Butyrivibrio fibrisolvens: one gene and its partner. The protein of the gene in region 1 interacts with the protein of each later gene in a pairwise test. Links are inferred from orthologs where the notes say so. Each region holds a gene or a part of one and is shown on either strand. Other genes may lie near its edges. The genes, in order: I7804_RS13215 and panC.

What was found.
Region 2: the proteins of I7804_RS13215 (region 1) and panC interact in binary tests that used the Escherichia coli proteins (3 or more experiments, as listed by UniProt). The link is inferred for Butyrivibrio fibrisolvens from one-to-one orthologs.

What each region holds. Positions count from the first base shown.
Region 1 is NZ_CP065800.1:3,160,682-3,176,574, reverse strand. Bases 12,312-15,102 are described here. They hold I7804_RS13215 (NUDIX hydrolase), read left to right. Parts: upstream 12,312-13,316; coding sequence 13,317-13,889; downstream 13,890-15,102. Other genes in these bases: I7804_RS13205 (DUF4256 domain-containing protein), read left to right, coding at 14,736-15,102; I7804_RS13210 (DUF3427 domain-containing protein), read left to right, coding at 14,039-14,638; I7804_RS13220 (DMT family transporter), read left to right, coding at 12,979-13,299; ppdK (pyruvate, phosphate dikinase), read left to right, coding at 12,312-12,736. Outside these bases: I7804_RS13270 (RNA degradosome polyphosphate kinase), read left to right, coding at 1-1,996; I7804_RS13265 (Maf family protein), read left to right, coding at 2,028-2,732; I7804_RS13260 (hypothetical protein), read left to right, coding at 2,779-3,033; I7804_RS13255 (Cof-type HAD-IIB family hydrolase), read right to left, coding at 3,166-3,975; I7804_RS13250 (PHP domain-containing protein), read left to right, coding at 4,120-4,965; I7804_RS13245 (ABC-F family ATP-binding cassette domain-containing protein), read left to right, coding at 5,127-6,767; I7804_RS13240 (hypothetical protein), read left to right, coding at 6,826-7,095; I7804_RS13235 (MFS transporter), read left to right, coding at 7,354-8,658; I7804_RS13230 (glycerophosphodiester phosphodiesterase family protein), read left to right, coding at 8,940-9,911; more of ppdK, read left to right, coding at 10,097-12,311; more of I7804_RS13205, read left to right, coding at 15,103-15,257; I7804_RS13200 (MarR family winged helix-turn-helix transcriptional regulator), read left to right, coding at 15,374-15,817; I7804_RS13195 (GNAT family N-acetyltransferase), read left to right, coding at 15,810-15,893.
Region 2 is NZ_CP065800.1:1,032,975-1,048,872, forward strand. Bases 8,818-11,613 are described here. They hold panC (pantoate--beta-alanine ligase), read left to right. Parts: upstream 8,818-9,692; coding sequence 9,693-10,535; downstream 10,536-11,613. Other genes in these bases: panB (3-methyl-2-oxobutanoate hydroxymethyltransferase), read left to right, coding at 8,818-9,649; panD (aspartate 1-decarboxylase), read left to right, coding at 10,675-11,064; I7804_RS04260 (cell wall hydrolase), read left to right, coding at 11,461-11,613. Outside these bases: I7804_RS04210 (histidine kinase), read left to right, coding at 1-1,813; I7804_RS04215 (substrate-binding domain-containing protein), read left to right, coding at 1,788-2,810; I7804_RS04220 (galactose ABC transporter substrate-binding protein), read left to right, coding at 2,767-3,873; I7804_RS04225 (MIP/aquaporin family protein), read right to left, coding at 4,332-4,991; I7804_RS04230 (TetR/AcrR family transcriptional regulator), read right to left, coding at 5,190-5,828; I7804_RS04235 (alpha/beta hydrolase), read right to left, coding at 6,187-7,104; I7804_RS04240 (Rossmann-like and DUF2520 domain-containing protein), read left to right, coding at 7,868-8,719; more of panB, read left to right, coding at 8,771-8,817; more of I7804_RS04260, read left to right, coding at 11,614-12,132; I7804_RS04265 (PolC-type DNA polymerase III), read left to right, coding at 12,304-13,176; tRNA (uridine(34)/cytosine(34)/5-carboxymethylaminomethyluridine(34)-2'-O)-methyltransferase TrmL, read right to left, coding at 13,353-13,844; I7804_RS04275 (MATE family efflux transporter), read right to left, coding at 14,049-15,398; I7804_RS04280 (hypothetical protein), read left to right, coding at 15,605-15,802; I7804_RS04285 (serine hydrolase domain-containing protein), read left to right, coding at 15,891-15,898. UniProt on the Escherichia coli protein: Catalyzes the condensation of pantoate with beta-alanine in an ATP-dependent reaction via a pantoyl-adenylate intermediate.

The DNA of each region.
Region 1 (15,893 bases):
GATCCACGCAGGCTATACCAAGCCTGATATAGCAGGCTTGTCTGCAACCAAACAGCTTGAACGGGTATCAGAAGCGCTTCATGAATTTGTAGACCTTCAGTATGATACTCTTAACAGGATGCTGACACCTTTACTTGAAGAAAACAAACTCTTTATCCTAAGAAGTCACACTGAGATGACAGACAAAGAGTGCGAGTATGCAGACAGGTATTTTAGAGAGTTCGTATATCCTGTTCTGACCCCAATGGCAGTTGACTCCTCAAGACCTTTTCCTCTTATAAGGAACAAGTCTCTTAACATAGGAGCTTTGATTAAAGCCAAGAAGCAGGAATACCGTCACATGGATGAAGGCAAGAACTCTGAAGGCAAAAAAGCTGCCAAGAAAGCATATGACTTTGCCCTTGTTCAGGTTCCGGATGTCCTTCCGCGAATCCTTGAACTTCCTATAGGCGATAAGGATGAGCACAGAGTTATTCTTCTTGAGCAGATCATCCTTAGAAATATGGATATGCTGTTTCTAAATTACAATATAGAATGTGCATATACTTTCAGAGTTGAGAGAAATGCCGACTTGTCCATAGATGAGGATGAGGCAGAAGATCTTCTTAAAGAGATAGAGAAACAGGTCAAGCAGCGCCAGTGGGGCGAAGCAATAAGACTTGAAGTTGACAAGAAGATCGACAAGCGCCTTATGGACCTTATAGTTGCAGAAATGCATGTAACAGAAAATGAGATCTATAATATAGACGGACCGCTCGATCTCACCTTCCTTATGAAGATATACAAGATACAGGGCTTTGATAAGTTCAAGGAACACAGCTACCGTGAACCTCAGCCTGTACCTGAGTTTAGAAGCGATGAGAATATATTTGCCTCCATCAGGAAAAAAGATATACTGATGCATCATCCATATCAGACCTTCGACCCGGTTGTAAGGTTTATATCAGATGCAGCGCAGGATCCTAAAGTCCTTGCCATCAAGCAGACACTTTACCGTGTCAGCGGCAATTCGCCTATTATCGCAGCCCTTGCCAAGGCAGCAGACAATGGCAAACAGGTAACAGTTCTGGTAGAACTTAAGGCCCGTTTTGATGAGGAAAATAACATCGTGTGGGCCAAGATGCTGGAGCAGGCAGGATGTCACGTTATCTACGGACTAGTGGGACTTAAGACTCACTGTAAGATAACACTTGTGGTCAGAAGAGAAGATGACGGCATAAGACGTTATGTTCATCTTGCAACAGGTAACTATAATGATTCGACAGCCCGTCAGTATACAGACGTAGGCATGTTCACCTGTAAGGATTCTTATGGTGAAGATGCAACAGCGGTATTTAATATGCTGTCAGGATATAGTGAACCTCTTGCCTGGAACCGTCTGTCGATAGCTCCTTTATGGCTCAAGGACCGTATACTTTACATGATCGAAAGAGAAACTGAAAATGCAAAAAAGGGAGAACCTGCAAGGATCATAGCCAAGATGAATTCCATCTGTCACAAGGATGTAATAGCAGCCCTTTATAAAGCCAGCAGCGCAGGTGTTAGAATAGACCTTATAGTAAGAGGAATATGTTGCCTTCGTACCGGAATCAAAGGCGTATCAGAGAATATTACAGTAAGATCCATAGTTGGCAATTATCTGGAGCATAGCCGCATCTTTTATTTTGAAAACGCCGGAAAGCCTGAATATTATTGCTCAAGTGCCGACTGGATGCCAAGAAACCTTGAAAGAAGAGTAGAGATACTCTTCCCGGTAGAAGATCCTGATCTTCAAAAGAAGATATGGCATATCCTTGATGTGGAGCTTCGTGATACACTAAAAGCCAGCATAATGAATGAAGACGGTGAATATGTTAAGATAGACAAGAGAGGCAAGGAAGCCCTTAATTCACAGCTTGTATTTGGTAAGGAAGCATATGAGTATGCAAGTCAGGCAATGGGGGATGTTCGAGATTCAAGAGTTTTTACACCCGAGAGAAGTCCTAAGCTTAGCTGACAGGAAAAAATAGAAAGAGATAGTTGATTTAATGGCAACAAAAATAGTTTTAGCATCAGGAAGCCCCAGAAGAAGGGAACTAATGCAGCAGGCAGGCCTTTCGTTTGAGGTAAAACCTGCTACAGGTGAAGAAATAATAACAAGTAATATACCCCAGGAGGTAGTCAAAGAACTTTCTTTTCAGAAGGCAGCAGAAATCTTTGCAAAAGAGACCGGCAGCAAGGTGAAGCGAGATGAAATCATATTTTTAAGTGATAAAATACTGCAAGAGCTTTCTGTAAATGGCAATTTTGACAAAAAATCATCCGATAAGTTTGGGAATTTTTCGGAAGGAGATATTCAAAGTCCTGTTGTAATAGGCGCTGATACCGTTGTATCATATAAGCAGAAGATACTTGGTAAACCCAAAGATAAAGATGATGCACGTAATATGATATCCGGTATTCAAGGCGATAAGCATGAAGTATATACCGGAGTCACAGTTTTGTGGAAGCAGGATGACAAAGTTCATTCTCTTGTCTTTGCAGAAGAAACGCTAGTTTTTGTATATCCTATGACGGATGAACAGATTGAAGGCTATATCTCAACAGATGAGCCTTATGATAAGGCCGGCGCTTATGGAATACAAGGTATGTTCGGAGTGTATGTAAAAGGTATACACGGAGATTACAATAATGTAGTCGGACTTCCGATCGCCAGACTTTATCAGGCACTTATGAATTACAATTTAGTGTAATGTTGTGCATAATCAGGGGCGATCTGATGCCCGAAAGGAGTAGACTATGCATGATTTTGATGATGACGTACTGGATTATTTTATTGAGAATCAGGGACAGCTTTTTCCTGAAGATGTAGCATCTTCCCGTGAAGAAGCAGAAGCTTTCCTTGAGGACTGCTGCGCTGTAGTAGTCGAGTCTGTTGATGAAGTTATCGAATACTTCGAAGACGCGGGTGTAGACTTTGATGCAGACAGTATCATGGAAGCTTCTGAGGTTTTCGATATAGGAGACGGTCGTTTTCTCATCGTAGAAGGATAAGTTTTCTTTTGAGGGAGATTATCCTATACCCGGATATGGTAAGATCTATAACCTGTCCGGCAGATTATGAAACAGATAAACCGCAGCGTGCTGATTGCTCCGCTGCGGTTTTTGCTTTAAGACTTATAACAATCAGATAGCCTTTTCAATAAAAGGAGCAAGGCCGTCATGATCATTGTCTGATTCTGTGATAACATCAGCATTATCCTTGACCATATCAGTAGCATTGAGCATAGCGATGCCTGTGCCTGCAGCTTTGATCATACTGATATCATTCTGTTCATCTCCTGCAGCAAAAGAGTTTTCAATAGGTATATCAAGATAGTCGCACAGACGAACTACTGCAGAACCCTTACCGGCTTCACTAGGGAAGATCTCAAGATAGTAGGGATTTGAATACATGACAGAAAGCTTATCTGGTGCTATCTTTAAGACTTCTTCTCTGAATCTCTCCATCTTTTCATGATCATGAAGCTCTATGGCAATGCACTTGGACGGACCATATTCGAGCTCTTTAGTAACATCGTCTGTAACAATGTAAGGAGTTTTTATAACTCTTCTATAATAGTCTATGCATTCGCCGTCATCCGGTGTCAGGATGTGATCATCATTGTAGGTATGGATGTGAATATTATGCTCTTTAGCCAGATCAAAACACTTTTTCACAAGATCCAAAGGAATCTGCGCTCTGTAAACCAGCTCTTTATTATCGCAGTCATAGATCTGCCCGCCATTGTAACCTACAAGGAATGTTCCCGGGAAAAAGAGCCCCAGTTCCTTTTGTACATCCATGGCAGAATCTATGGCACGTCCTGTACTTATGGCAAAGTGATTGCCGGCATCTGTAAAACGCTTTAGCGCCTCCATTGTTTTTGATGTGATCTCTTTTTTACTGTTTAATAATGTACCATCAAGGTCAAAGAAAAATATTTTTTTACTCATGGTTAACATAATGAACTTAAATGCGGATTTAGTCAATCTCTTTAAAAGAATCATGTGTTATACTGATAGACGTGTTAATTGGATTTGAACATGAAAAAACGGAAATAACGGAATTGGTTATAGAAAGATGAGGAAAATATAATTATGAGACCTGTAGATTTACATACACATTCAACTGCATCAGACGGAACCTATACTCCCACGCAGCTTATAGATTATGCTCATGAAAAAGGCCTTGCTGCTATAGCTCTTACTGATCATGATACTACTAAGGGTCTTGCAGAGGCTATGGAAGCGGGTAGGAGATATGACGATCTTGAAGTTATCCCCGGAATTGAGTTTAGTACTGATTATGAAGGAAAAGATATCCATATAGTCGGTCTGTACATGCATTATGATGACCCTGAGATCCAGAGAAGACTTCAGGAGTTTGTAGATTCTAGGGTATCCCGTAACAGGAAGATGTGCAGACTTTTGACTGAGCACGGCGTACCTATGGATTTTGATGATCTTCAGGCTGCGTTTCCTGATTCTGTTATTACAAGAGCTCATTATGCAGCATATATGCTTGAAAAGGGCTATATCAAATCAAGACAGGAAGCTTTTGACAGATATATAGGAGATAACTGCGAGTGTTTTGTTCCAAGAGAGAAGATCACTCCCGATATGGCTGTTAAGATGGTCCTTGATGCAGGCGGCGTTCCGATCCTCGCTCATCCAATCCTTTACGGAATGTCTGATGCAAGGCTTAGAAAACTTGTTGGAGAGCTGAAGGAAGCTGGACTTAAAGGTATAGAAGCGATCTATACTACTTATACAGCTTCTGATGAGCGCCAGATAATGGAGATTGCGAAGGATTATGACCTTCTTATAAGCGGAGGATCTGATTTTCATGGCGCCAACAAGCAGGATATAGACCTTGCAGTAGGATATGGCAAGCTCTTTGTACCTGAGACAGCACTTGAGAAGATCAAGGAATCTTTAAACTGACAAAACAGGCAAGTTGTTTACTATGCTTTACACAGTGCCCTTTTTTGTGTACAATACGAAATGGTGCAATTTTTTAATATTATTTTTATAGAACTATCAAAACGCATTATTGCTTCTTATAGTTCGTATATCATATCTATTAGATATCTATGAGGTAAATTATGATTCAGGCAAATGGAGTAACACTTAGAGTCGGCAAGAAGGCTCTTTTCGAAGATGTTAACATCAAGTTCACAGAGGGTAACTGCTACGGTATCATCGGAGCTAATGGTGCAGGTAAGTCAACCTTCCTTAAGATCCTTTCAGGCAAGATCGAGACCACTAACGGTGAGGTCTCTATGACACCCGGTCAGCGTCTTTCATTCCTTGAACAGGATCAGTTCAAGTATGATGACAATCAGGTTCTTAACACTGTAATTGGCGGTAATGCTCGTCTCCTTGAGGTAATGGAGGAGAAAGATGCCATCTACGCCAAGGAAGACTTCACAGATGAAGATGGTATCAAGGCTTCAGAGCTTGAAGCTGAGTTCGCAGAAATGGACGGATGGGAAGCAGAAGCTAATGCAGAATCCCTTCTTAATGGTCTTGGAATCGAGACTGAGCTTCATACTAAGCTTATGAAGGAACTTAATGGTGCACAGAAGGTTAAGGTTCTCCTTGCAAGAGCTCTTTTTGGTAATCCTGATATCCTTCTTTTGGATGAGCCTACCAACCACCTTGATCTGGATGCTATCGCTTGGCTTGAAGAGTTCCTTATAAACTTTGAGAACACAGTCATTGTTGTATCCCATGACCGTTACTTCCTTAATAAGGTCTGCACATATATCGCAGATATCGACTATGGCAAGATCCAGCTCTATGCAGGTAACTATGACTTCTGGTATGAGTCTTCACAGCTCATGATCCGCCAGATGAAGGAAGCTAACAAGAAGAAGGAAGAGCAGATCAAAGAGCTCAAGGAATTCATAGCAAGATTCTCTGCTAATGCGTCTAAGTCCAAGCAGGCTACATCAAGAAAGAGAGCCCTTGAGAAGATCGAGCTTGACGATATCAGACCTTCAAGCCGTAAGTATCCTTATATTGACTTTAGACCTAATCGTGAGATCGGTAACGAAGTTCTTACAGTTGAGCACCTTTCCAAGACTATCAACGGAGTTAAGGTTATCGACGATGTATCATTCGTAATACATCATGATGACAAGGTTGCATTTGTAGGCGGAACAGAGCTTGCCAAGACAACTCTCTTCCAGATCCTTATGGGCGAGATCGAACCTGATGAAGGTACATATAAGTGGGGCGTAACAACATCCCAGGCTTATTTCCCTAAGGACAATACCAAGGAATTCGACAACGATTATACAATCGCTGACTGGCTTACACAGTATTCTGAGATCAAGGATGCTACATACGTAAGAGGATATCTTGGACGTATGCTCTTTGCAGGTGAAGACGGTGTCAAGAAGGTTAAGGTTCTCTCCGGTGGTGAGAAGGTTAGATGCCTTCTTTCCAAGATGATGATCTCCGGTGCTAATGTCCTTCTTTTTGATGAGCCTACTAACCACCTTGATATGGAGTCCATCACAGCACTTAACGAAGGTATGATCAAGTTCAAGGGCGTTGAGCTCTTCGCTTGCCGTGACCACCAGGTTGTACAGACTACAGCCAACAGAATCATGGAATTCCTTCCTGATGGATCACTTATCGATAAGGTTACAACTTACGATGAATATCTTGAAAGCGATGAGATGGCTCGTAAGAGAACTGTATATCAGACAACTGAAGAAGACGAGCAGGACGACTGATATCTACAAGACCGGTGCTTCTTGGCACTGGTCTTTTTGTAAAAAAGGAGAGTTTAAAATGTACTATGTACCGGATGGAACTAAAGTTGCAGGCTTTTATGAATGTAGTGAGTGTGCCAGCAGATTTTTATCAGTTAAGGTAGGACCTAGTCTTGTATGCCCATATTGTGGTAAGGAACCTGATATGGAGATAGGCCCTGATGAGAAGATGCCGGAAGCAGTTGAGACAGCAAAGCTCTTAGAGGTTATTTCTGGAGAAGAGGAAGTTGAGCGCATGGATACACTTTTGTCTCTGGCTGTTACAGGCGGAGATTATAGCTGGATCTGATACACATATTATTAGAATTGATATAAGCTGACATTTTATGTATTTATAACATTGGTATAGATATACGCCGTCCCTATTGTATTTGGTTATAGGGGCGGCGTATTTTACGTGAATATTGACGCGTCAGATTAGTAATATTAGTCATGCCCAACAGTTTAGTTTTATGTGATATTATATAAATAAGGTTTATAGCTTCATTTCATATTTTCATTTTCTAAATTATAGAAATATCTAATAATCTAACAGGGGGAGTCTTTTATGAAACTCAAGCTAAACTATGGGAGAACTATACTTATTGGATTTGCCTTCATGTCTATCTGCATCTTCTGGCAGTTCTATGACAACGAAATTCCCAGGATCTTAAAATATACATTTGGCCTTGGAGAGGGTATTACGGGCTTTATCATGGCTCTTGATAATGTATTTGCACTTTTCCTTCTTCCACTTTTTGGAACACTTTCAGACCGTACTAATACCAAGATTGGTAAAAGGATGCCTTTTATCCTTATAGGAACAGTTGCATCAACCATTCTTTTCCAGATCCTTATTAACTTTGCAAATGTTCCGGGAAGAATTGCTATATTTATAATAATACTTTTGCTTCTATTAGTATCAATGGGAATCTACAGATCACCGGCTGTAGCTATGATGCCTGATCTTACACCGCCTCCGCTTCGCTCACGCGCCAATGCCATAATCAATCTCATGGGTACAGTGGGAGCTGTATATACACTTGCCATGATATCACTTCTGCTTAAAGATGCTGATGATCAGTCAAGGACTAACTATACACCCCTTGCACTTGCAATAAGTATAGCCATGGTAGTGTGCGTTGTTATACTATTTATAACAATCCATGAAAATAGTATACGAGATAAGGTTACCAAAGAAGTCACAGCTGCCGGCCTTTCTATGGATGATGCTGATGATGAAGCATCCAAAAAGGCTGCAAGTGCCGATGAAGAGTCTGCAGGTAGCGCTGCTATGCCTGCTGCAGTAAAGAGAAGTCTTATTTTTCTTCTGATATCAGTTCTTTTGTGGTTTACTGCTTATAATGCTGTGACAACAGCTTTTTCCAGATATGTAGAAGAAGTCTGGGGGCTTAAGAATGGGGCATATGCCAATTGTCTCATGATAGCTACTATTGCAGCTGTTATATCATATCTTCCTATAGGATGGATATCATCCAAGATAGGGCGCAAGAAGACTATACTTATGGGCGTTGCACTTATGAGTATATGCTATCTTGCTGGAGCTTTTGCTACGGGATATTCAAATGCTATAGTTTTTATGTTCGTAATAATAGGATTTGGATGGGCTTCTATCAATGTAAACTCATATCCTATGGTAGTTCAGATGTCCAGCGCATCAGATATAGGCAAGTACACCGGATATTACTATACATTCAGCATGGCTGCGCAGGTATTTACACCTATTGCTTCCGGTATTCTCCTTGAACAGGTCTCATACAGAACACTTTTTCCGTATGCGTTCATATTTTCGACACTGGCTTTTGTTACAATGCTTATGGTAAGACATGGCGATTCTGAAAGACAGGCCTAAGTTACCAAGGCATTATAAGTTATGATCATGAAGGCTTATCTGGCGATGCCTATATGATAGAAATAGACAAGAAATAGGGCTTTTTTGATCTAAAGGTTTGGGTTTGTACAAGACTTTTTTCAAACCCAAACCTTTTTATGATGAAAATTCACAAAAACTTAGCAAAAATTGAGTATTGTTTTTGAAACAAACTCTTGCTATAAAAACAGCTATGTATTAAAATATCATGGTGGTGTTTGTGAGTTTTTTCACAAATTCTGAAGAGGTTGGTAAATTGTAATATGGGTTCTAAGAAAATACTGCTGACATTAGCATCTATACCGGCTGCCTTGGGGGGACTTTATCTGGCTGCTGTTATGCCGAGAATAATCAAAAAACCTTCAAAAAAGCCTTTCGTTGGCAAGTTATATGCTCATCGAGGACTTCATGATAACAATTCCAATGCGCCGGAGAACTCAATGGCCGCTTTTAAAAAGGCTGTAGAAGCCGGATATGGCATTGAGTGTGATGTTCAGCTCACAAGAGATGGTATACCGGTGATCTTCCATGATTTTACTCTGGCCAGGGTAGCAAGATATGATAAGGGATTTGAATCACATTATCCAATACATAATCTTGATGGCAGTCTTGGCGTAAGAGGTAAGGTCGGTGACTATTCTTACGAAGAATTACAGCATTTTCACCTGCTTGATTCTGATGAGAAGATTCCTAAATTTGAGGATTTTCTTAAGATGGTCGATGGGAAGGTTCCGCTTATCATTGAGCTCAAGATAGAAGCCTTTGATACAGGCGTATGTCCTGTAGCGGACGGTCTTCTTAGAAGTTATAAGGGAGATTACTGTATAGAATCCTTCAACCCGCTTGGTCTTATCTGGTACAGGAAGCATCATCCGGAGGTTATGAGAGGACAGCTTGCAGAAGAGTTCCTTAAGGATGAGAAGGATGAGTTTCACTCTAAGATATGGAAGGTGCCTTCGAATCTTCTTCTTAACTTCATAACAAGACCTGATTTTGTGGCTTATAATTACAAACACGAAAGAAACATGTCAAGGCGTATTGTTCACAGGCTCTATCGCAATACGGCAGCTGCCTGGACTATCAAGGATCAGGAAGCTTTGGACAAGGCCAGAGGCAAGTTTGATATATTTATATTTGACAGCTTTATCCCCGACATGAAAGAGAAGGCGGAGAATATGAAAGAAAAAGCTGATCAGTTTATTGAAGAGGGCACGCGTGAATACACGCAGCTTTAATTATTCTTGATAATGTCTGTATGATTAAGGTTCTGTTCAGGAACTAAATGAGATAAAAGAGAATTTAAGTTCGTATTTTGTTTCGTCCATTCGTTTCTGGACAGGGTCTTAAATTATGCAGATGATTATAAAAAATGTATAGGGAAATTGCAGTTTTACAAAAAGCTGCAAAGAAAGGGAAGAAAATGGCTAATAAGTGGGTTTATACCTTCAAAGAAGGTAACATGTCCATGCGCAATCTCCTTGGTGGAAAGGGCGCTAACCTTGCTGAAATGACTGAGATCGGACTTCCGGTTCCACAGGGTTTCACAATCACAACTGAGGCTTGTACTCAGTACTACGAGGATGGTCGTAAGATCAACGACGAAATCATGGCACAGGCAATGGAAGGTGTTGCTTGGATGGAAAAAGAGAACGGAAAGAAGTTCGGAGACCTTGAGAATCCTCTTCTTGTTTCTGTTCGTTCAGGTGCTCGTGCATCTATGCCTGGTATGATGGATACAATCCTCAACCTTGGTCTTAATGACGAAGTTGTTGCAGCAATGATCAAGGGCAATCCTGATCCTGCATTCGAGCGTTTCGTATATGACTCTTACAGACGTTTCATCCAGATGTTCTCTGACGTAGTTATGGAAGTTGGTAAGAAGTATTTTGAGCAGCTCATCGACAAGATGAAAGAAGAGAAGGGCGTTAAGTATGACGTAGACCTTACAGCTGCTGATCTTAAAGAACTTGCTGAGCAGTTCAAGGCAGAGTACAAGAACCAGCTCGGTACAGATTTCCCTTCAGATCCTGTTGAGCAGTTAAAGCTTGCTATCGAGGCTGTATTCCGTTCATGGGATAACCCTCGTGCTAACGTATATCGTCGTGACAACGACATCCCTTATTCATGGGGAACAGCTGTTAACGTAATGCCTATGGTATTCGGTAACCTTAACAACCAGTCCGGTACAGGTGTTGCATTCACACGTGATCCTGCTACAGGTGAGAACAAGCTTATGGGTGAGTTCCTCATCAATGCACAGGGTGAAGACGTTGTTGCAGGTGTTCGTACTCCTATGCCAATCGCACAGATGGAGAAAGAGTTCCCTGAAGCATACGCTGACTTCCTTAAGGTTTGTGAGACTCTTGAGAATCACTACCACGACATGCAGGACATGGAGTTCACAGTAGAGAACAAGAAGCTCTACATGCTTCAGTGCCGTAATGGTAAGAGAACAGCTCAGGCTGCTCTTAAGATCGCTTGCGACCTCGTTGATGAGGGACACAAGACAGAGGCAGAGGCTGTTGCTATGATCGAGCCTCGTAACCTTGATACACTCCTTCACCCTCAGTTTGATGCTGCTGCTCTTAAGGCTGCAACACCACTTGGAAAGGGTCTTGGCGCTTCACCTGGAGCTGCTGCTGGTAAGGTTGTATTCACAGCTGACGATGCAGAAGCTTGGGCTGCAAGAGGCGAGAAGGTAGTTCTTGTACGTCTTGAGACATCTCCTGAAGATATCACAGGTATGAAGGCTGCTCAGGGTATCCTCACAGTTCGTGGTGGTATGACATCTCACGCAGCAGTTGTTGCTCGTGGTATGGGTGAGTGCTGCGTATCCGGTTGCGGCGACATCAACATGGACGAAGAGAACAAGAAGTTCACACTTGGTGGCGTAGAGTTCCACGAAGGTGATACAATCTCTATCGATGGTACAACAGGTAACATCTACCAGGGTATTATCCCTACAGTTGATGCTACTATCGCTGGTGAGTTCGGCCGTATCATGGCTTGGGCTGACAAGTATAGAAAGCTTAAGGTTAGAACAAACGCTGATACACCTGCTGACGCTAAGAAGGCTAGAGAGCTTGGTGCAGAAGGTATCGGTCTTTGCCGTACAGAGCACATGTTCTTCGAAGCTGACAGAATCGCAGCTTTCCGTGAGATGATCTGCTCAGATACAGTAGAAGAGAGAGAAGCTGCTCTTGAGAAGATCCTTCCTTACCAGCAGAACGACTTCGAAGGACTCTTCGAGGCACTTGAAGGTAACCCGGTTACTATCAGATTCCTTGATCCTCCGCTTCACGAGTTCGTTCCTACAGAAGAAGCTGATATCAAGAAGCTTGCTGATGCTAAGAACAAGAGCGTAGAAGAGATCAAAGCTATGATCAATTCTCTTCACGAGTTCAACCCTATGATGGGTCACAGAGGATGCCGTCTTGCAGTTACATATCCTGAAATTGCTAAGATGCAGACAAAGGCTGTTATCCGTGCAGCTCTCAACGTACAGAAGAAGCATGCTGACTGGAAAGTTGTTCCTGAAATCATGATTCCTCTTGTATGTGATGTTAAAGAGCTTAAGTTCGTTAAGCAGGTAGTTGTTGAGACAGCTGATGCTGAGATCAAGGCTGCTGGTGCTGACCTTAAGTACGAAGTTGGTACTATGATCGAGATCCCAAGAGCTGCTCTTACAGCTGATGAGATCGCTAAGGAAGCTGATTTCTTCTGCTTCGGTACTAACGACCTTACACAGATGACATATGGTTTCTCTCGTGATGATGCTGGTAAGTTCCTTAACGCTTACTATGATACAAAGATCTTCGAGAACGATCCATTTGCTAAGCTTGACCAGACAGGTGTTGGTAAGCTCATGGAGACAGCTATCAAGCTTGGTAAGCCTGTTAATCCTAACCTTCACGTTGGTATCTGTGGTGAGCACGGTGGAGATCCTTCATCAGTTGAGTTCTGCCACAAGATCGGTCTTAACTATGTATCTTGCTCACCTTTCCGTGTGCCGATCGCAAGACTTGCAGCAGCACAGGCAGCTATCGCTGAGCAGAACTAATCTAAAAAGTTGTTGTTTTATCTGCGCTTATGGTGGAGATAAAACAGTTGGTAGGGAGCCCGAAAGGGCTCCCTATTGTATTAGTTGAGAGAGTTAGTGGTGACTTCTATGTTTTCGCACCAAAAGACAATAAAACAAACAGACGCCCATTGCTACCGAGTAGTGGGATTCACGTCATTCCTTTATCGTTAGGTCTTAGCAGGTAGAGGAATGGCGTATTTTAATATTTGGAGGTTCTTTATATGAAGTGGATTTATCTATTGATTGCCGGAGCGTTGGAAATCACATGGGCTGTGGCAATGAAAATGTCTAACGGATTTACGGTACTAGTTCCATCGATTGTTACCGGAGTGGGCTACATAGCAAGTGCAGTGTTTTTAGCAATTGCACTTAGACAGTTGCCTTTAGGTACTGCCTATGCTATGTGGACTGGAATGGGAATACTTGGAACGACGCTGCTTGGTGTATTTCTTTTTCATGAAAAGCTATCGGTTCCACAGGTAATATGTGTTATTCTTATTGTAGTTGGAATTGCAGGACTTAAGATTCTTGCAAAAGAATGAGGATAAAAGGGAGCAACATGGCAGAAGAGATTTTTGACATCGTAGATGAAAATGGGCAGCCTACGGGCGAGACAGTGACCAGATCAAAGGCGCACGCTGAAGGCATCAGGCATAGAACAGCTCACATATGGGTGGTTCGTAAAAATGGTGATAAGACAGAGGTTCTTTTACAGAAGCGAGCTATGAATAAGGATTCTTTTCCAGGCAGATATGATACTTCATCAGCTGGGCATATTCAGGCTGGTGATGAACCATTAGAATCTGCTATTAGAGAATTGTCGGAGGAGCTTGGTATTCAGGCAAGTCCAGATGATTTGCATTTCGCAGGAACATTTCCAATTCAGTATGAAAAGGAATTCCATGGCAAGCCTTTTAAGGATAATGAAATCGCATTCGTCTATGTCTATGACGAGGAGGTAGGAATTGATAACCTTACCATCCAAAAGGAAGAGCTGGACAGTGTAGAGTGGTTCGACCTAGAGGAAGTATATCAGGCATGCCAGCCACCAAGGGATGAGAAGTTCTGTGTTCCTATGGGCGGACTGGAGATAGTTTGTAAATACGTTAAAGCAGATGAAAGAGAAATGTAGACTACAGTTTGAAATGTTGCCACATTTCAGGTGATAGCAACTGGAATGTGGCGCTTTTGGCGTGGTGAGAATAATACTACGAATTGTTAACTATAGTGCTAGCAGTGCCCGGATGCACGGAGGATCAGATAGCTCATACCCTTCGCTTTATGCTTAAAAAGGGAGGTCTTGCATTAAAGGATGACGTATACTCATTGAATGCAAGCATGGATGATCAGCTCCGTGAATATATAAGCGATCTGGTATCCTATGGACTAACGCAATATGAGATCACTTATAAGAATTCGGAGAAGTTCTTGCTATGGCATAGCTATCGTATGGATCAGGTTCAGCTCAAGATGCTCAAGGATCCTGACCACAATCAGAAGGGTACATATTTCTACGGAGATGAGGCTATTGTGTTTGCTTCTCTTAAGAAAGAAGCTTCAATAGAAGAGCGACTTGCATACAAGGATAAGTTCCTGGCACCGGATATGTTTCAATGGGAATGCGAGAACAACATATCTAGTAGGGATCTGCAGGCACTTAGGCTATGTAAGTATGTGCACCTGTTTATACGTAAGACCAAGGATGAGCATGGGATTACGCAGCCCTTTATATACGCTGGTGAGGGTCAGTTCTCCAATGAGAGGAAGCAGGAGAAGCTTGACTCTAAGACCGGGAAAAATAATGTGACGTATCTGTATGATATACCGATGAAGACTGAGCTGCCGGATTATTTGAGGTATGATTTTGGGATCGCGCAGTAGTCTAACAGGAGCTATAGGAACCTCACAAAACAGCATTGTATGAATTGAATTGTCGCTTGCTTGAAGCATGTTAAATCGAGGGATTGGAGGGGAAAACATGTTAGAAATATTAAAAGCGAGGTTTCAGGATAATAAGAATCTTCATATGGGACTGAGTTGGCTTGACGTGGAGAAACGTTTGCTTGAGCATCCGGGCTCCATGGACGTTTTGAGAAGGATGGAGGAGAGCGGCGGAGAACCGGATACCATCGGCTATGACGAAAAGACGGGAAAGCTAATTTTCTGCGACTGCGCAAAGGAGTCTCCTTCTGGGCGCAGAAGCCTGTGCTATGACGAAAAGGCATTACAGGGGCGTACTAAAAACCCGCCGTCAGGCAGCGCCGAATGGAAAGCAAAAGAAATCGGCGTTTTGATCATGACGGAGGAACTCTATCGCCGACTGCAAAGTCTCGGGGAATTTGATTTGAAAACGTCAAGTTGGATCACTACGCCGGATGATATTCGCGACAAGGGCGGTGCATTGTTCTGCGAACGACGTTACGGAAGGGTTTTCACATTCCATAACGGGGCGGATTCGTACTATTCCGTGCGCGGGTTCAGAGGTTATACGCTTATATAATTAGACATAGGCCAGTACACTGGGGTCACCCAGATTGTACTGGTCTATTTTTAAATATAATAGTTGACAATAGCAACAATTGTAATTATCATTTATAATCAAAAGGAGGTTTGACTATGGATAAAGTAAAAGTGTTTCGAGAATATACCAGAGAACTGGAGCGTAATCTTGATAATATGAATACTACGGATTGTTGTAAGTGCCTTGTTACCACTTCTCAGTGCTTTCTTGTAGTTGAGATTGGACGTAGTCCCGGCATCTGTGTAAAAGAATTGGCAAAAGTACTTAAACTTGATAAAAGTGCAGTAAGTAGATCTGTAGAAGAACTTGTGCAAAAAGGTTTTGTCACTAGAGAACCTTCTAAAACAGATCGTAGATGTGTTGTTCTTACTCTGACCAAAGAGGGAGAAGCTCGTTTCAATAAGATTGAGAATGATATGTATGATAAGTTTAAAGAAGTGTTCTCAAGAATTCCAAAAGATAAGCAAGACCAGGTTCTTGAAGCATTAAGAATATATAACGAAGCATGCGATAAAGTGGAGGACAAATGTTGTGATTAGACCAATGATTGATAATGACTGGGAAAGAGTATCAGAGATTTACAAGCAGGGGATGGAAGGCGGTACAGCAACTTTT
Region 2 (15,898 bases), 2.1 Mb from region 1 along the record:
ACAAAAAGGTCATCATGAACTTAGAAAAAAGCTGGAATCTCGAAATATCCAGATAACGCTTCTGACCTCATATACGATAGTTTCAATATTGTCCATGAGCCTTTTGGGGGCAGTTCTATATAGTAGTTTTGCATCTATATCCAGAAGGGTTGCAACAGACAATGCAAGGACAATCCTCTCTCAGACAGGTGAGAAGCTTGAAGATTACCTGCGGCAGATGAGGCAGCTTTCTGATGCCTTTTATTATACATCTATTCAGACATCTGATATCCATGTAGACAAGATCGGAAGTCAGATGAACCTTCTGTATGAGTCCAATAAAGATAATGTAGTATCAATGGCACTTTTTGAATCCAATGGAAGACAGCTTGGTGCAGCGCCATCTGCGATTCAAAAAGATAATATTGATGTCACAACCCAGGAGTGGTTCGTAGAAGCCACAACGCAGGTTGAGAACATGCACTTTTCGACGCCGCATGTTCAGAACCTTTTTAGCGATTCGGCAGGAAGGTACTACTGGGTCATATCTCTTAGCAGGTCTGTAATGTATACAAGAGGAGGAATCCCCAAGCAGGGCGTACTCCTTGTAGATATGGATTACACGACTGTGTATCAGATGTTCGATATTCTTAACAACTCCCTTTCACAGGGTTATATATACCTGTGCGACAAAGAGGGAAGGATCATATATCATCCTCAGAACATGCAGATAGTTTCAGGACTTTATGATGAAAACAATCAGGTTGTGGCAACATACTCTGATGGCGTCTATGAGGAGAAATTCAACGGTGAAAAAAGGATCGAGATAGTCAATACCATAAGCTATACCGGCTGGAAACTTGTAAGCGTCATACCTACTAAGAACCTTTCGGTAGGACTTAGAAGTACCAGATCTTTTATGGTGCTGATAGTACTGCTGGTAATGCTGGCGGTACTACTTCTTAACAGGCTCATATCTGCAAGGATTTCAAGTCCCATCAAGAAGCTTACGGCATCTATCCACAATATTGAAGTTACAGAAAGGAGTGTCCCTCTTGTATACATAGGCGGTTCCAATGAAGTCCGTTACCTTGGAACTACGCTTCAAAAACTCCTTAACCAGATATCACTTCTTATGGCGGACATCATCAAGGAGCAGGAGGAAAAGAGAAAAAGCGAGCTGGATGCTCTTCAGTCTCAGGTCAACCCTCACTTTCTCTATAATACTTTGGATTCTATCGTATGGATGGTAGAAGATGGCAGGAACAAGGAAGCTGTTTATATGATAACCCAGCTGTCATCACTTTTCAGAATAAGCCTCTCAAACGGAAGGAATATCATAAGAGTAAGTGAAGAGATCAAGCATGCAGAGAATTATACCAATATTCAGAAGGTAAGATTCAAAGACTCTTTTTCTGTAAAATATGAAATTGATCAGGATATAATGAACTGCTGTATTGTTAAGCTTGTAGTGCAGCCTCTTTTGGAAAATGCTATCTATTACGGAGTTAAAGGGATGGAAGATCCCGGTAGTATCCGGGTTAGGGGATATAGGAAAGGTGACAATGTCTACATAGAAGTTGAAGACAACGGATATGGTATGAGTCCTGAACAGGCTAAGGGGCTTCTCACAGAAGAAGGAAGAACAAGGGCAAGAGGCTCGGGAGTAGGTCTTATCAATGTGCACAGAAGACTCCAGCTAAGGTTTGGCAGAGACTTCGGACTTATGATAAATACAGAAGCCGATGAGGGTACCAGGGTTACTATTCATATGCCATATATAGAATATTCGGAGGAAAACGCCAGAGATGTTGAATCCGCGGAATATATTTAATGAAAGCAAATGGCTCTTTGCTATCATAACAGTCATAGTCATAGGCATTGTGGTCTGTGCTGTAGATGTTATTAAAGTAGACGGGCCTTCTGAGAAGTATCAGATATCTGTAATAGTAGATGAAAGTAATAGCGCAAGATGGGACAGCTTTCAGACAGGACTAAGGCAGGCGGCAAGAGAAAATGGAATAAGGCTCAACTATGTTACCACTGACTTTGAAGGTAGCCCTGTAAAAGAGAAAAATCTTATAGATCAGGAGATAGAAAACGGAGCCGATGCAGTGATAGTGCAGCTGTGTTCGGGCAGTAGTGCATCAGACATACTTACGGATATACCTCAGAATGTCTACATAGAACTGATTGACAACAATGTAAACAAGGATGAGATTGCAAGCAGTAAGATGGGATATACCGGAGCTGACAGTGTAGAAGTTGGAACAGAACTTGCCACAAGGATCATAGAAGAGTACGGGGAGCTAAAAGGTGTCAGGATAGGTATACTTGCAGGTAATCTGAAACTTGTATCTGTACAGGAACGCGTGGACTCTTTTAAGGAAAAGGCTAATGAGGCTGGAGCACAGATAGTGTTCAGCGTGGAAGCAACGCAGATATCTGAAAGAGAGATTGGAGAGCTTGTAAAAAGTAACAAAGCTGATATCCTTGTGGCACTTGATAATGATGTCACAGAGACGGCAGCTGATTATGTCAAGATGGTAGATAATTATAATGCCTATCCTACCAATGAGCTGGGGAACCTGAAATTATACGGAGTAGGGTGCTCTCCCGATAACTTAAATGACCTTGATCAGGGAATTATAAAAGGGATGGTTGTCATCAATGAATATGAAATGGGATATATGGTGATAAGTAACCTTTCGGATGTCCTAAAAGATGAGCATCTTAGGGTTAGCGACTATACAGTAGGATATGCATATGTTACGGGGGAAACAATGTATGATGAAGGGAATCAGCAGATTCTTTTCCCAATCGGAGATTAGAATAGGAATCAGAAACAAAATAAAAAATAGAATAAAAAACGGAATTGGAACAAAGTTGTTATCTGTATATATGATACTTGCGCTTATGGCAGCAGCATTGTCAGGATGCGGCAATATCAAAAGTATTGATAATAAGACAATTCGTATAGGTGTGTCTGTTTATGATATTCATGATACGTTCATAACACAGCTTATGGATGAGTTCAACAGCTATGCAGATACTAATGTTACTATTGTGACTTATAATGCCGGTCAGAGTACGAAAGAGCAGAACAATCAGATGCAGGAGATGATAGATACAGGTTGTGATGTTATCTGTATCAATCTGGTAGACAGGACGGAACCTGAACATATCATAGATATGGCACTTAAGTACGATGTACCTGTTATATTCTTCAACAGGGAACTGACCAAAGAGGATCTTCAAAGGTCAGCTAAGTTCTACTACGTAGGATCTGATGCGGTAGAATCAGGGATCATGCAGGGAGAGCTTGCAGCGGATGAGATACTGGGACAAGAATCTACAATAGATACTAATAATGATGGAACTATACAATACGTAATGCTGCAGGGTGAAGCAGGGCATCAGGATGCAATAGTAAGAAGTGAATACTGCGTAGAGACTCTTATAAATAAGGGAGTGCAACTTGACAGGCAGGGCCTTGCTATTGCCAATTTCAACAGGACGCAGGCTCAGAGCAAGATAGAGCAGTTAATATCGTCCAATACCGAGATAGAGCTGATCCTGGCCAATAACGATGATATGGCGCTTGGGGCTATAGATGCCTATCTTAATATGTATGGGGAGGATGCTAAGAGTAAGATTCCGGCTATATATGGTATAGATGGTACTATAGGCGGGCTTGAAGCTGTTAAGACTGGATATATGCATGGTACTGTCTACAATGACAAGGAAGGGCAGGCGCATGCGATGTATGATCTTGCAATGGCGCTTGCAACTGGCAGTAGTCTTGATGATCTGGGCATAGAAGATGGCCACTACATAAGGCTCCCCCACACCAAGATCACTTTGGACAATGTGAACGATTTTCTGTATAGGTGAGTGGAGGAAACGTCCCACTCGGGAGGCGAAGTATCCGCTAAAGGCTATGCGAAGGTACGTAGCCCTCGGACGGATAGTATATAAATAATTGGCGCGCTGTTAATTGTTTTACAATTCATGGCATGATATCTGGAAATTTTTATTCTGGGGTCCGAAACTCGCTGACGCTCAGACATGCGGACCCCATGCAGAATAAAAATCTCCATCTATCACGCTCATAAATTTTGTAAAACAATTAAAAGCGCGCCAATTATTTATATACTATCCGTCCGAGGGCCACTTACCTTCGCATAGCCTTTAGCGGATACTTCGCCTCCCAAGTGGGACTATCGCCGATTAATTATAAAGCGCCACCTTTCCATTGATCATTCATCAAAGATAGGATATTGTGTCCTTGTGAAATGATGTAATGGGAAGATGGCGCGTTGATTGTGCGTATAGTTAAAGTTTGATGGGGATTACTTGTCGGTGTCTAGGAATTTGTAGCAGAGGGCGGCGAGGGCGGCGCCGATGAGGGGAGCTACTATGAATACCCATACGGATGAGAGGGCATCACCGCCGGCAAAGATTGCTGGTCCAAGGCTTCTTGCGGGGTTAACGCTTGTGCCGGTGAAGTAGATGCCAAGGAGGTGTACCAGGGTTAGTGTAAGTCCTATTACAAGACCGGCAACGTTTGAGAATGCATCTCTTGATGTTACACCGAGGATTGCGAGTACGAATACGAATGTAAGGATGATCTCGATGAGGATGGATAGTCCTACATTGCCGTTATAAAGGCCATTGGAGCCTAGTCCTGCATCGATTGCACCGGATGATGCAAATATCTTAAGGATAAGGGCACCGATAATACCACCTGCAAACTGGGATACGATGTAATAGATAAAGTCTGATACGCTAAGCTTGCCTGATATAAGCATAGCAAGAGATACAGCGGGATTGATATGGCATCCTGATATGTTACCGATTGAATATGCCATAGCTACAATAACAAGACCAAAAGTAAGAGCGGTTGCAACATACCCTCCCGATACGTCGCATCCAATGGCGGCAGCAGTTCCGCATCCAAAGACAACAAGTACACAGGTTCCAAGACATTCAGCGATACACTTTTTAAGCATGGATTCTCCTCCTCTTGACGTAAGTTAGAAGTTTTATTAGCTTTACTATAAAAACTATAGATACGATAATATTATAACATAATTGCGATAATAATTATTAGATTGTATCAGGAGGATAATTATTAATTCAAATTTGGGGCTTTGATTGTGCAAGGCCCTGTCAGAAACTTGGAGGATATTTTCTCAGTTAAGGTTTAATTAGCGATTCTTAATACTATTAAGATAGAGCTTGGCTTGATTAAGTATGAATTCTTCGCCGTAGCCTTGTTCCTGTATGTAGAAAGGAATTCTTGGGACGACTCTTTCTGCTATTCCTAAAAGGCCGTTGGATATAGTCAGGACCTGAAGCTTAGGATCATCGAAATGTCTGATGCTTCCATCTTCCATTCCTTTTTTAAAAGCAATAAACCATGGATCAGATAGGTAATCGCCCTTGATGAAATTCTTGAATCCTTCTAAGTGACTGCTTTGAGGATAAGCATTGGTATATAGGCAGTCATAATCTCTTATGAAAGTTACAGAATCGACTTCTTTGATAAGGGCCTTGGCTCTTTCATTAACATACCATGAGAACTCTTCGAATCCGTTATCAAAATGTATATCTTTTGGAAGGTTTTGTGAAGAGCTGCTTATGATCTGAAGAGACTCTTCCACAAGCTTTATCATGATATCGCCCTTACTTGAGAAGTGCCTGTAAAGGGTACTTCTGCTGCAGCCTATTTTCTCTGCAAGGACTTTCATATCAAGGTTGGCAATGCCGTCATTTATGATCATCTTCTTGGCAAGTTTTAAGATCTTCTCTTCAGTAGCGCTTCCGTCTCTCATAGTTAACCTCATACATTGAGTATATTTTAAATATTGTTTTAGTATTGGTGAAATTCAAAGCATCAATTCATTGTTTGAAAATGAATACATTTAAGCATTGAATTTGTGATGTTCTTGATTGATATTACTAATGATTTTATCACAAATGTATGTTCCATATCTTGTATACACAAAATACCAGGCGGTAGTTTTCCATTACCAAAACATAAAAGTCCTATAAAAAAATACAATACAGGACTTTTATAGCACCAAAAACACACTATAAAAGTCCTGCAAGTAAAAGATTTACTAATATGAGAAAATGACAGATTATGACGAGAATGGGATTTCTTATTTTGCTGCCTTGGCAAATACTGGAAGCAATAGGCTATTAAGCTGTTGCTGCAAGCTCAAGGCAGTTAACCCTATATAGGAAACCTTCCACGATTTCTTCATAACGTCTGGAATCTGCAAGTATATTTCTTGTATGGTCAGCTCCTTCAAAGATATGCATCTCTGTATAGCCGTTAGTAGAACCTTCAAGCTCCATGGTATCTTCTACAGGTACTACACAGTCGCTGTCTCCCTGAATGAAACAGATCGGAACTGTATTGCCTTTAAGACTGTCCTTAGTAAATATCTTCTTATAAGAATATCCAAACATAAGTCTGAAGAAGACTACAGCAGGATCGAAAAGCTTTGGTGATACGTGAGCGATCTGCTGAGCAAGCTTACATAGAAGAGAATAAAGTGAGTTGTAGCAGCTGTCAGCGATTACAAATGAAATGTTGGGATGATACTTAAGAGCAGTAAGCGCTGTAACACCGCCAAGACATTCTCCGTGAACACCTATTGTGATATCATCACCAAATCTTCTTACAGTATCATCGATAACACTAAGAAGGTCCTTACTTTCTTTTCTTCCCCAGGTAGAAGCAGACTTCTTATTATCTCCATGACCTCTAAGATCGAAGAGGATGCCGTTATATCCAAGCTTTCTGAAGATATTGAAGTACTTGATACCGCCTATTCTGCAATATGTTGATGAATGGATCAGTATCACAAACTTCTTGGAAGGAATAGCTGAAGGAATATATGTTGAATGAAGTTCATAACCGTCAAATGATCTTATAACATACTCTTCACAATCCCAGCTCTTATATCCATCAAGAAAGTGCCTGCGGTTCTCCTTCTCATAAGCCTTAGCAGGATCAATACACTTTACTATGCCCATAGACCTTGCAAATACAAAGCAAAGAGAAAGATATAAAGTTAAAAGTACAATGAGATTTACTAATACTATTACCATTTTTCGTGTGATTACCTTTTTAAAATCATATTTGGAAAATAAACGTATTCTAAAATTCGTTCATTTCATTTACAACGAAAGCAATATTATCACGAATTCAAAAAGTACAAATCACACGAATAATCATATTTTGAAGTTCTTTTGCAAAAAACATTCCGAAATCTAATCTTCTCAACATTTTATGATTGTTTTTATGATTATTTGTCCTTTTTGCTTTTTAATAGTTCTAAAAAATGCACAGACTTTTTCATAGACAATCACACATAACAAATCAGATTATTATCAAAATAATAAAAATGCGCAGATAACAATCCTTATGCGTATTCCAAAATAAGGAATCTGCGAACAGCGAATATAATGAGCACTAGCAAAGCATAAGCGCGAAGCGAAATTGCGAGGCAGCACAGCGATGAGGGAATGCGGATGGTATTATCATAGGCCGATTTTGAAAATGTTCTTCGGTTTTCTTATGTCGTGCGAAGCTGCAGTATAGCATGTCCACGGAAGCGTAGCAGGACATTAGAAAACCGAAGGTTATTTTCACATGAGGCCTATGATAATACCATCCGCATTCCCGGCCCCCCGCCCTCGGCCCACCACACTTCCGCCATCCCTATTTACTTTTGCAGGCTACAGTGTTACATTTCTATATGGTGCACACGCACCAGCGGATGGTATTCCACATTAGTGGGAACTGTACCGACAAGAGAATGAAAGTCCGGAATGAAGTCGCGTCCTCCGTTTTTAGATAAGGAGATATGCGATGAAGATTGGATTTATAGGAGCAGGTAAAGTTGGTTTTAATCTGGGAAAATACTTCTCAGAGCACGGCGTTCAGGTGACCGGCTATTATAGTAGGCATCAAGAATCAGCCATTGAAGCAGCAGAATTTACAAATACAAAATGTTACGACACTCAAGGTGAGCTTATAGCAGAGAGTGACGCGATATTCTTAACTGTTCCGGACGGTGAGATTTCTTCTGTGTATGAAGAGATCAGTTCTTTTTCTATATCGGGTAAACAGATAATACATTGCAGCGGAGCCATGACTGTAGGGGAGGCGTTCCCCGGGATTAAGAGCCGCGGCGCAGCAGGATTTGCAATACATCCGTTATTTCCTTTTAGTAGCAAATACAGTGCTTATAAGGAACTTACGGGTGTATTTTTTTGTCTTGAGAAAAGAGAAGGTGTAGGCGAATGGGTAGACTTTCTTGAGAACATCGGACTTAAGACAAAGCTTTTGGATGAAAGCATGAAGGCTGGCTATCATCTGGCATGCTCTATCGCTTCAAATCTTGTATGCGGACTTTATGAGATGTCCAAGAGACATCTGAACGAGGCCGGCTTTAGTGATGCAGAAGCTATGGCTGCAATAGGGCCACTTGCAAGGGCTAATCTTGAGAATATATTGCAAAAAGGCCCTGCAACTGCACTTTCAGGTCCTGTCGAGAGAGGTGACAGCAGTACTGTCAAAAAGCATTTGAGTCTTTTGACAGATCAGATCGAAAGAAATGTTTACACGAATCTATCTCTTGTTCTTACAGATCTTGCTAAAGAGAAACATCCCGAAAACCAATACACACATATATGTCAGCTGTTAGAGGATATGAAATGACAGAAGGTTTCATATTGTAATATCAATGGACTGACGAAAGGGGAAAAGGAAATGAAACAGACAGTAGCTACACTTCGTAAGATGAAGGAAGAAGGAAAGAAGATCGCACAGCTTACATGCTACGATTACACGACAGCAAGACTTATGGACGAAGCAGGTATCGACATGATACTCGTTGGAGACAGCCTTGGCATGACAATGCAGGGATATAACGATACTCTCCCTGTAACACTTGATGAGATGATCGTGTATGGAAGAAGCGTTGCCAGAGCTTGTCAGAATACATTCGTAGTTATAGATATGCCATTTATGAGCTATCAGATATCTCCCGCACAGGCACTTGAGTCTGCAGGCAGGATCATGAAGGAAGCACCGGGCGCAGGTGCTGTTAAGCTTGAAGGCGGCGCTCTTATGGCTCCTCAGATCAAGGCTATAACAGATGCAGGTATCCCTGTTGTAGCTCATATAGGAATGACACCTCAGTCAGTTAATGCTTTTGGCGGATTCAAGGTTCAGGGCAAGGGCGAGGTTAATGCAGAGCGTGTACTTCAGGATGCTCTTGCAGTTCAGGAAGCAGGTGCTTTTGCAGTAACTCTTGAGTGTGTACCACCTAAGCTTGCAGCACTTATCAGCAAGAAGCTTGATATCATCACGATCGGCATCGGCGCAAGTAGCTGCTGTGATGCTCAGGTTCTTGTATATCAGGATATGCTGGGCATGGCAAGCGGAGTATCACCTAAGTTTGTGAAGCACTTTGCAGAGATCGGCCAGCAGATGAAGGAAGCCTTTGCTGACTACAAGGCAGCAGTTCAGGACGGCTCATTCCCTACTCCCGAGCAGACATATGCTAAGAGTGACTGCTCAGATGAGTTCTTGCAGAGCCTTGATGCCAAGTACAGTGAAGAAGGCTATATAAAGAGGATTTCATAATCTAATAGTAAACTATGAGGATATACAGGTAATTGGAGGAAATATGATCAAAGCAGAAACAATCAAAGAAGTAAGAGACCAGGTCAGAGCCTGGAGAAAAGAAGGTCTCACAATAGGACTTGTTCCTACAATGGGATATCTTCATGAAGGACATGCAAGCCTTGTAGATAAGGCAGTATCACAGTGCGACAGAGTCATCGTATCTGACTTTGTCAATCCTACACAGTTTGGCCCGACAGAAGATCTTTCTACATATCCAAGGGATTTTGAAAGAGACTGCAGGCTCCTTGAAGAGCACGGTGCAAGTCTTGTATTTCACCCTTCAGTAGAAGAGATGTATGGCGAGGATGCAGCTACTTATGTAGAGATACTTAATGATATGCCAAAGCGCCTGTGCGGCCAGACTCGCCCTATACACTTTAGAGGAGTATGTACAGTAGTATCCAAGCTATTTAATATAGCAACTCCTGATAAGGCTTTCTTTGGAATGAAAGATGCACAGCAGCTGTCTATTATCAAAAAGATGGTAAGAGATATGTCTTATGGCATAGAGATCGTAGGATGTCCTATCATCCGTGAAGATGACGGTCTTGCCAAGTCATCACGTAATACATATTTAAGTGATGATGAAAGACAGGCAGCCCTTGTTCTTTCTAAAGCAGTTAAGTTGGGTAAAGAGATGGCTGAAAACGGCGAAAAGGATGCTGCAAAGATCCTTGATGCTCAGAGAGCTCTTATAGAAAAAGAGCCTCTTGCCAAGATCGACTACGTATCAGCAGCAGATTTTAATACACTTGAGCCTGCTACTGAAGTTAAAGAAGGAACACTTTTTGCAATGGCTGTATATATTGGCAAGACAAGGCTTATCGATAATTTTCTTTTTTGATAATGTAAAGTTTTAGATATCCGCAGATATAGATTATAGGTTATGAACTGATCCCTGTCTTTTCATTTACTTATGGTGACAAAGACAGGAGATCAGTTAATTCATTTCTCTATCATGATATTAGTTTTTGGAGGTTTTCATGTTACTTACAATGCTTAAAGGCAAGATCCACCGCGCAGTTGTAACTCAGGCAGCTCTTGATTATGTAGGTTCTATCACCATAGATGAAGAGCTTATGGATAAGGCAGGAATCTGCGAGTATGAGCAGGTTCAGATCGTAGATGTAGATAATGGTCAGAGATTTATGACCTATGCCATCTGCGGAGAGCGAGGTTCGGGCGTTATATGTCTTAACGGCGCTGCAGCAAGATGTGTCAGCGTAGGTGATAAAGTCATAATAATGGCATATGCTCAGATGAGTCCTGAAGAGATGAAACAGCATCATCCTCAGGTAGTCTTTGTTGATGGAGATAACAAGGTAGTTCGCACAACTACATATGAAAAGCATGGCAGGCTGGAAGATATGTAATAAGGTGTCAAAAGTGTTTTTTGACTCTTACATTTCGTAATAGCAGATTTGACAATTATATCGCTAAAATACTTTATAAACTGCCTACAATATGTAATTGCAAGAAATTTTTACAAAAATAAGTGCCAAAGTTTACATGCCTAAAAATTTTTCCTTATAGATAATTCATAAAATCCTCTAAATGTGATTGATTTTGTGATAGGTTTTCTGTTATTATTACATTTGTTGTAATAAACGCAACAAAACTATAATTTTTATTTATAAGGAGAAGTTAGGCTGTTTTATTTTATAAGCATCAGGTCCGGGGAGGGACTGATGATTGTAAGACCGTGATTGGGACTTATACTGATCTTCAATTCTTGAAGATTATCTTATCTATTTGATCCAGCCGATGTTATGAAGAGTTTAAAAAGAGTATTGTTCATGGCGACTGCTATGGCATATGCCGCAGCGGTGCTTAGTTTTACTGAGCCTATTGTAGTTCATGCACAGGAAAACGAAACACAAGATGTGACGACTGACGTAACAGATGTAACAGAAAATACTTCAGAGAGTGATAATTCTCAGGCAGAAGCACAGGCCGGTGATGTATCCTCTCAGGATCAGGCTCCGGAAGATGCCGCTGCACAGCAGGCAGCGCAGGATCTTGCAGCAGCGCAGGCAGCGCTTGTAGCAGGAGACCCTATCGGATATGATTACGAATTCACAATGGAAGAGATAGTCCTTATGGCCAATGTTGTATACAGAGAGGCCAGAGGATCATTTAACGGACAGGTAGCAGTAGCAGAGGTTATTATGAACCGTGTTAAGTCTCCTGCATATCCTAATACTATCAAGGGCGTTCTGTCTCAGAAAAATCAGTTCTCAACCTATTCATGGGCAAGTAGTAGGACTGCTGAGGAGACAAGTACTGATATGATCAATCTCTGTCTTAAGGTTTTAAGCGGAGAGTACTCATATCTTAACAATGCCAATGTTCTTTCTTTTAAGAGGAATGATGGAAGCCAAACTTTCTATGGTAAGACTCTCTTCACAGTAGTCGATAACCAGGCATTCTATTCAATTTAATATGGATTATCAACCCCGGCGGATCATAAGCGACTCGCCGGGGTTTTTGCTTGTGGTAGGAGGTTAAGCTTGGAGCAAAAAGTATGGTACAATCATTTGGTGAGCTGATGGACTGATTATTGATAGGGTATTATTAAAGTAAAGATTTAGGAATTTAGTAGAGAGGCAGATATGGATGCACTTGAGATAATGTTTGGAAAAAGAAGTATTGCGGATAAGATTGCGGAAAGTAAAGAAGGATATAAAGAAGAAATTACTGAAGGTGCTAGAGAAAAATATGTTGCGGACAGTTTGGTTAAAAGGTCAGATAAAAAGGCAATAGTTCCGTATAAAACTGGTATAGATAAGACAACTATAAAAAAGACAACAACTAATAAGACAGATAGAGAAAATGCTATTGTAAAGAAGACAACTGTAAATAGGACTGATAGAGATAAAGATAAAGCAGATAAAGGAAAAGATGCGGTTATGGCAAGTGGTGTTAGTACGATGCAGATAAAGAGTGTTGAGAAGATCAAGGATAAGCTTTCTAAGCGCTATATAGCTTTTGATACTGAGACTACAGGTTTTTCTGCATATAATGACAGGATCATTGAGCTTGGAGCGGTTCTTTTTGAAGATGGCAAGGCAGTTAAGAGTTTTGGGTCACTTGTTAATGCTGGTAAGAGGGTTCCGGCTAGTGCTACGAGAGTAAATAATATCACCAATGACATGTTGGCAGGTTCACCTAAGGAAGATGTGGTATATCCTGAATTTGTAGAGTTTTTGGGTGATGCTATCACAGGCGATACTATTATATGTGCGCATAATGCAAGCTTTGATATGCGTTTTTTGTCTGCGACATTTGAAAGGCTTGGGATCGATGCCAATATCAAATTTGTTGATACTCTTGCACTTTGCAAGAAGTATGTAACAGGTATTTGTGATCACAAGCAGCCTACTATGGCTCAGCATTTTAATATAAGTCAGCAGGATGCTCATAGAGCTGAGTCTGATGCTCTTGTGTGCGGCGGGATCATGGCAGAGCTTTTGAAGCTTATGTGAATAGAAGTAACTATTGGCAGAGAATGATTTCTTAAATGTATATATCAAAAATACGCATTTACTGAGTGTTTCGTGAAAAAACTTTTAAATACAGTAACGATTTTAGAAATTATAAAAAGCAGTTCCTTTGGTACTCTCAGTATCATAAGAACTGCTTTTTAACAATATGAATTCAATTACTTCCAATGAAGGTTGTGTAGTTCTCCTGTAAGGGAGAGTCCTTCAAAATTGTTCTGTCTTAATGCTTCATATAATACGATGGCGACACTGTTGCATAGATTGATGGATCTTGTATCTTCAAACATGGGGATACGGACACATTCATTTTCATGATCGACAAGGATTTCTTCCGGGATGCCTCTGCTTTCAGGTCCGAACATTATATAGTCATCGCTTTTATAAGATACGTCAGTGTAGACCTTATGAGCCTTGGTTGTGGCCATCCATACTTTTGGATTATTGTTTTTTTTCATAAAGTCTTCGAAGTTTTCATATACTTCGTAGTCAAGTTTTGGCCAATAGTCAAGGCCAGCACGCTTTATCTCTTTTTGGTCAAGGCTGAAGCCAAGAGGCTTTATGAGATGGAGCTTTGTGTTGGTTGCAACGCAGGTTCTTCCTATGTTGCCTGTGTTATAGGGGATTTCCGGTTCGTATAATACTATATTCATTTCAATTTCCTTTTGGTTCTTATATTAAGCGACTTTAGAAAATGCCTTATGCCAGTTATCTTATGCTGGCATATAGGGCGTTTGATGACAGGCAAAGTGCATTTTTCTTAAGACGCTTACTATACTATTCGCTATCTATTATAACTGATTACGGTTATTGCAAGTTTGATGATTTTTACAAAAAAGCTTTAGCCATCAATAGTGTCAGATGGTGTGAATCTTCTTTTCCCAATGACTGAGTTTGAAATATATCATCATAAGGATGCTGCACATCATCCATCCAACAGGGAATGACAGGCTTACAGGGTATATGGATGGTGTAAGCCTTGTGATCACAAAAAGGTATATCTGTCTGAATACTACAAAGCTGAATATCATGATGAACATGGGTGCTGTTGCATCTCCGATACCTCTTAGGACACCTGCATGAATCTGATTGAAGCAGCAGAAGAAATCGAACATGCAGTTACATCTTATAAAGATGATGCCGTATTTCATAACAGCTTCATCCTTGGTAAAAAATCTAATGATATACGGAGCTCCTGCGTATTCTGCGGCGCAGATGATTATTGTCACGATTATTGCAAGAAGGAGTGATACTCTTATGCCTTGTTTGATACGATCAGGGTTTTTGGCGCCTGCATTCTGTCCGGTAAATGTGGTATTGGCAAGGGCGATGCTCTGAAGAGGGAGCATTACAAAAGCATCTATCCTTCCATAACTTCCCCAGCCTGCCGTTGATGCGGCTCCGAAGCTGTTGATATAGCTCTGGACGAAGATATTGGAGAAACTGATTATAGCCATCTGTAGTCCTGCGGGAAGACCTACTGCAAATATCCTTTTAAGTATAGAAGTGTCTATATGCATCTCTTTAAGGGATACACTGTAGCTTTCTTTGGACCTTATCAGTACGAACATACCCATGAATGCAGATACAAACTGTGCGATGATAGTGGCATAGGCAACTCCGGCAACTCCCATTTCAAATTTGATTACAAATACAAGGTCCAGGATTATGTTAAGGACGCTTGTAAGTATCAGGAACATGAGCGGTCTTACAGAATCTCCGATAGCACGTAGTATAGCAGAAGTCATGTTGTAGAACATAAGTCCAAGGATACCCAAAAAGTAGATCCTAAGGTAGGTTGTGGCAGGTTCTATAACTGTCACGTCGGTCTTCATGAGAACGATAAGGGGCGGTGTTATAAAATAGCCCAGTATCATAAAGATGATACCCATGATGAATGTTGCAGATAGCGCAGTATGAATTGACTTTCTGAGCATATCACCTTTCTGGGCTCCGAAGAACTGGGATATTATTACAGAAGATCCTGTAGAAAAGCCTACAAAAAGTCCTACAAGTGTATTGATGATAACAGCGGTACTGGTAACTGCTGCAAGTGATTCGGGACCTACAAACTGTCCGACTATAACACTGTCAACTGTGTTATAAAGCTGCTGAAAAGCATTGCCAAGTAGTAGCGGCAAAGCAAAAAGGACCAGTTCCTTAAGGATCGGTCCCTTGGTCATATCGATATTTTTAGATCTAGCCATGATAATCCTCCTAAAACAAGTATAGCACAATTACATTGTGGGATATAGAATGCGCCAAACTTACCACCTTGGTGAGATTTCCTCGGACATGGCACTGATCAAGTGGTAAGTTTGCTAAAATGCATAAAAAGCAAGTGCAATTGAGTGTTTGAGGTGGTATAGTTATTAAAAATCCTAAATAAACAGCATAAAAAGGGGATGGGGAAATGTATTACGTAGAAGTTATTGTTCTTTTGATCATCGGTATGTACGGCCTTGCGCAGGCTTTTGTAAGAAACAGCGTTGCAAAAGATTCTAAGGGCAATGCTAAGAGCACAAAGCCTATTAAAGTATCCGGTGCACTTCTTGCACTTGTGTCATGGCTTCTGGCTGGATATATCATCTATCATTATCTGGGAGTGTAAAAAGTTTGAAAGTGTTCCACTTTCAAACCCAAATTGGTGTCGCGAGCACCACCAATTTGAAGCATTAGTTACTTCCTTTTCTCGCGACATGAGGTT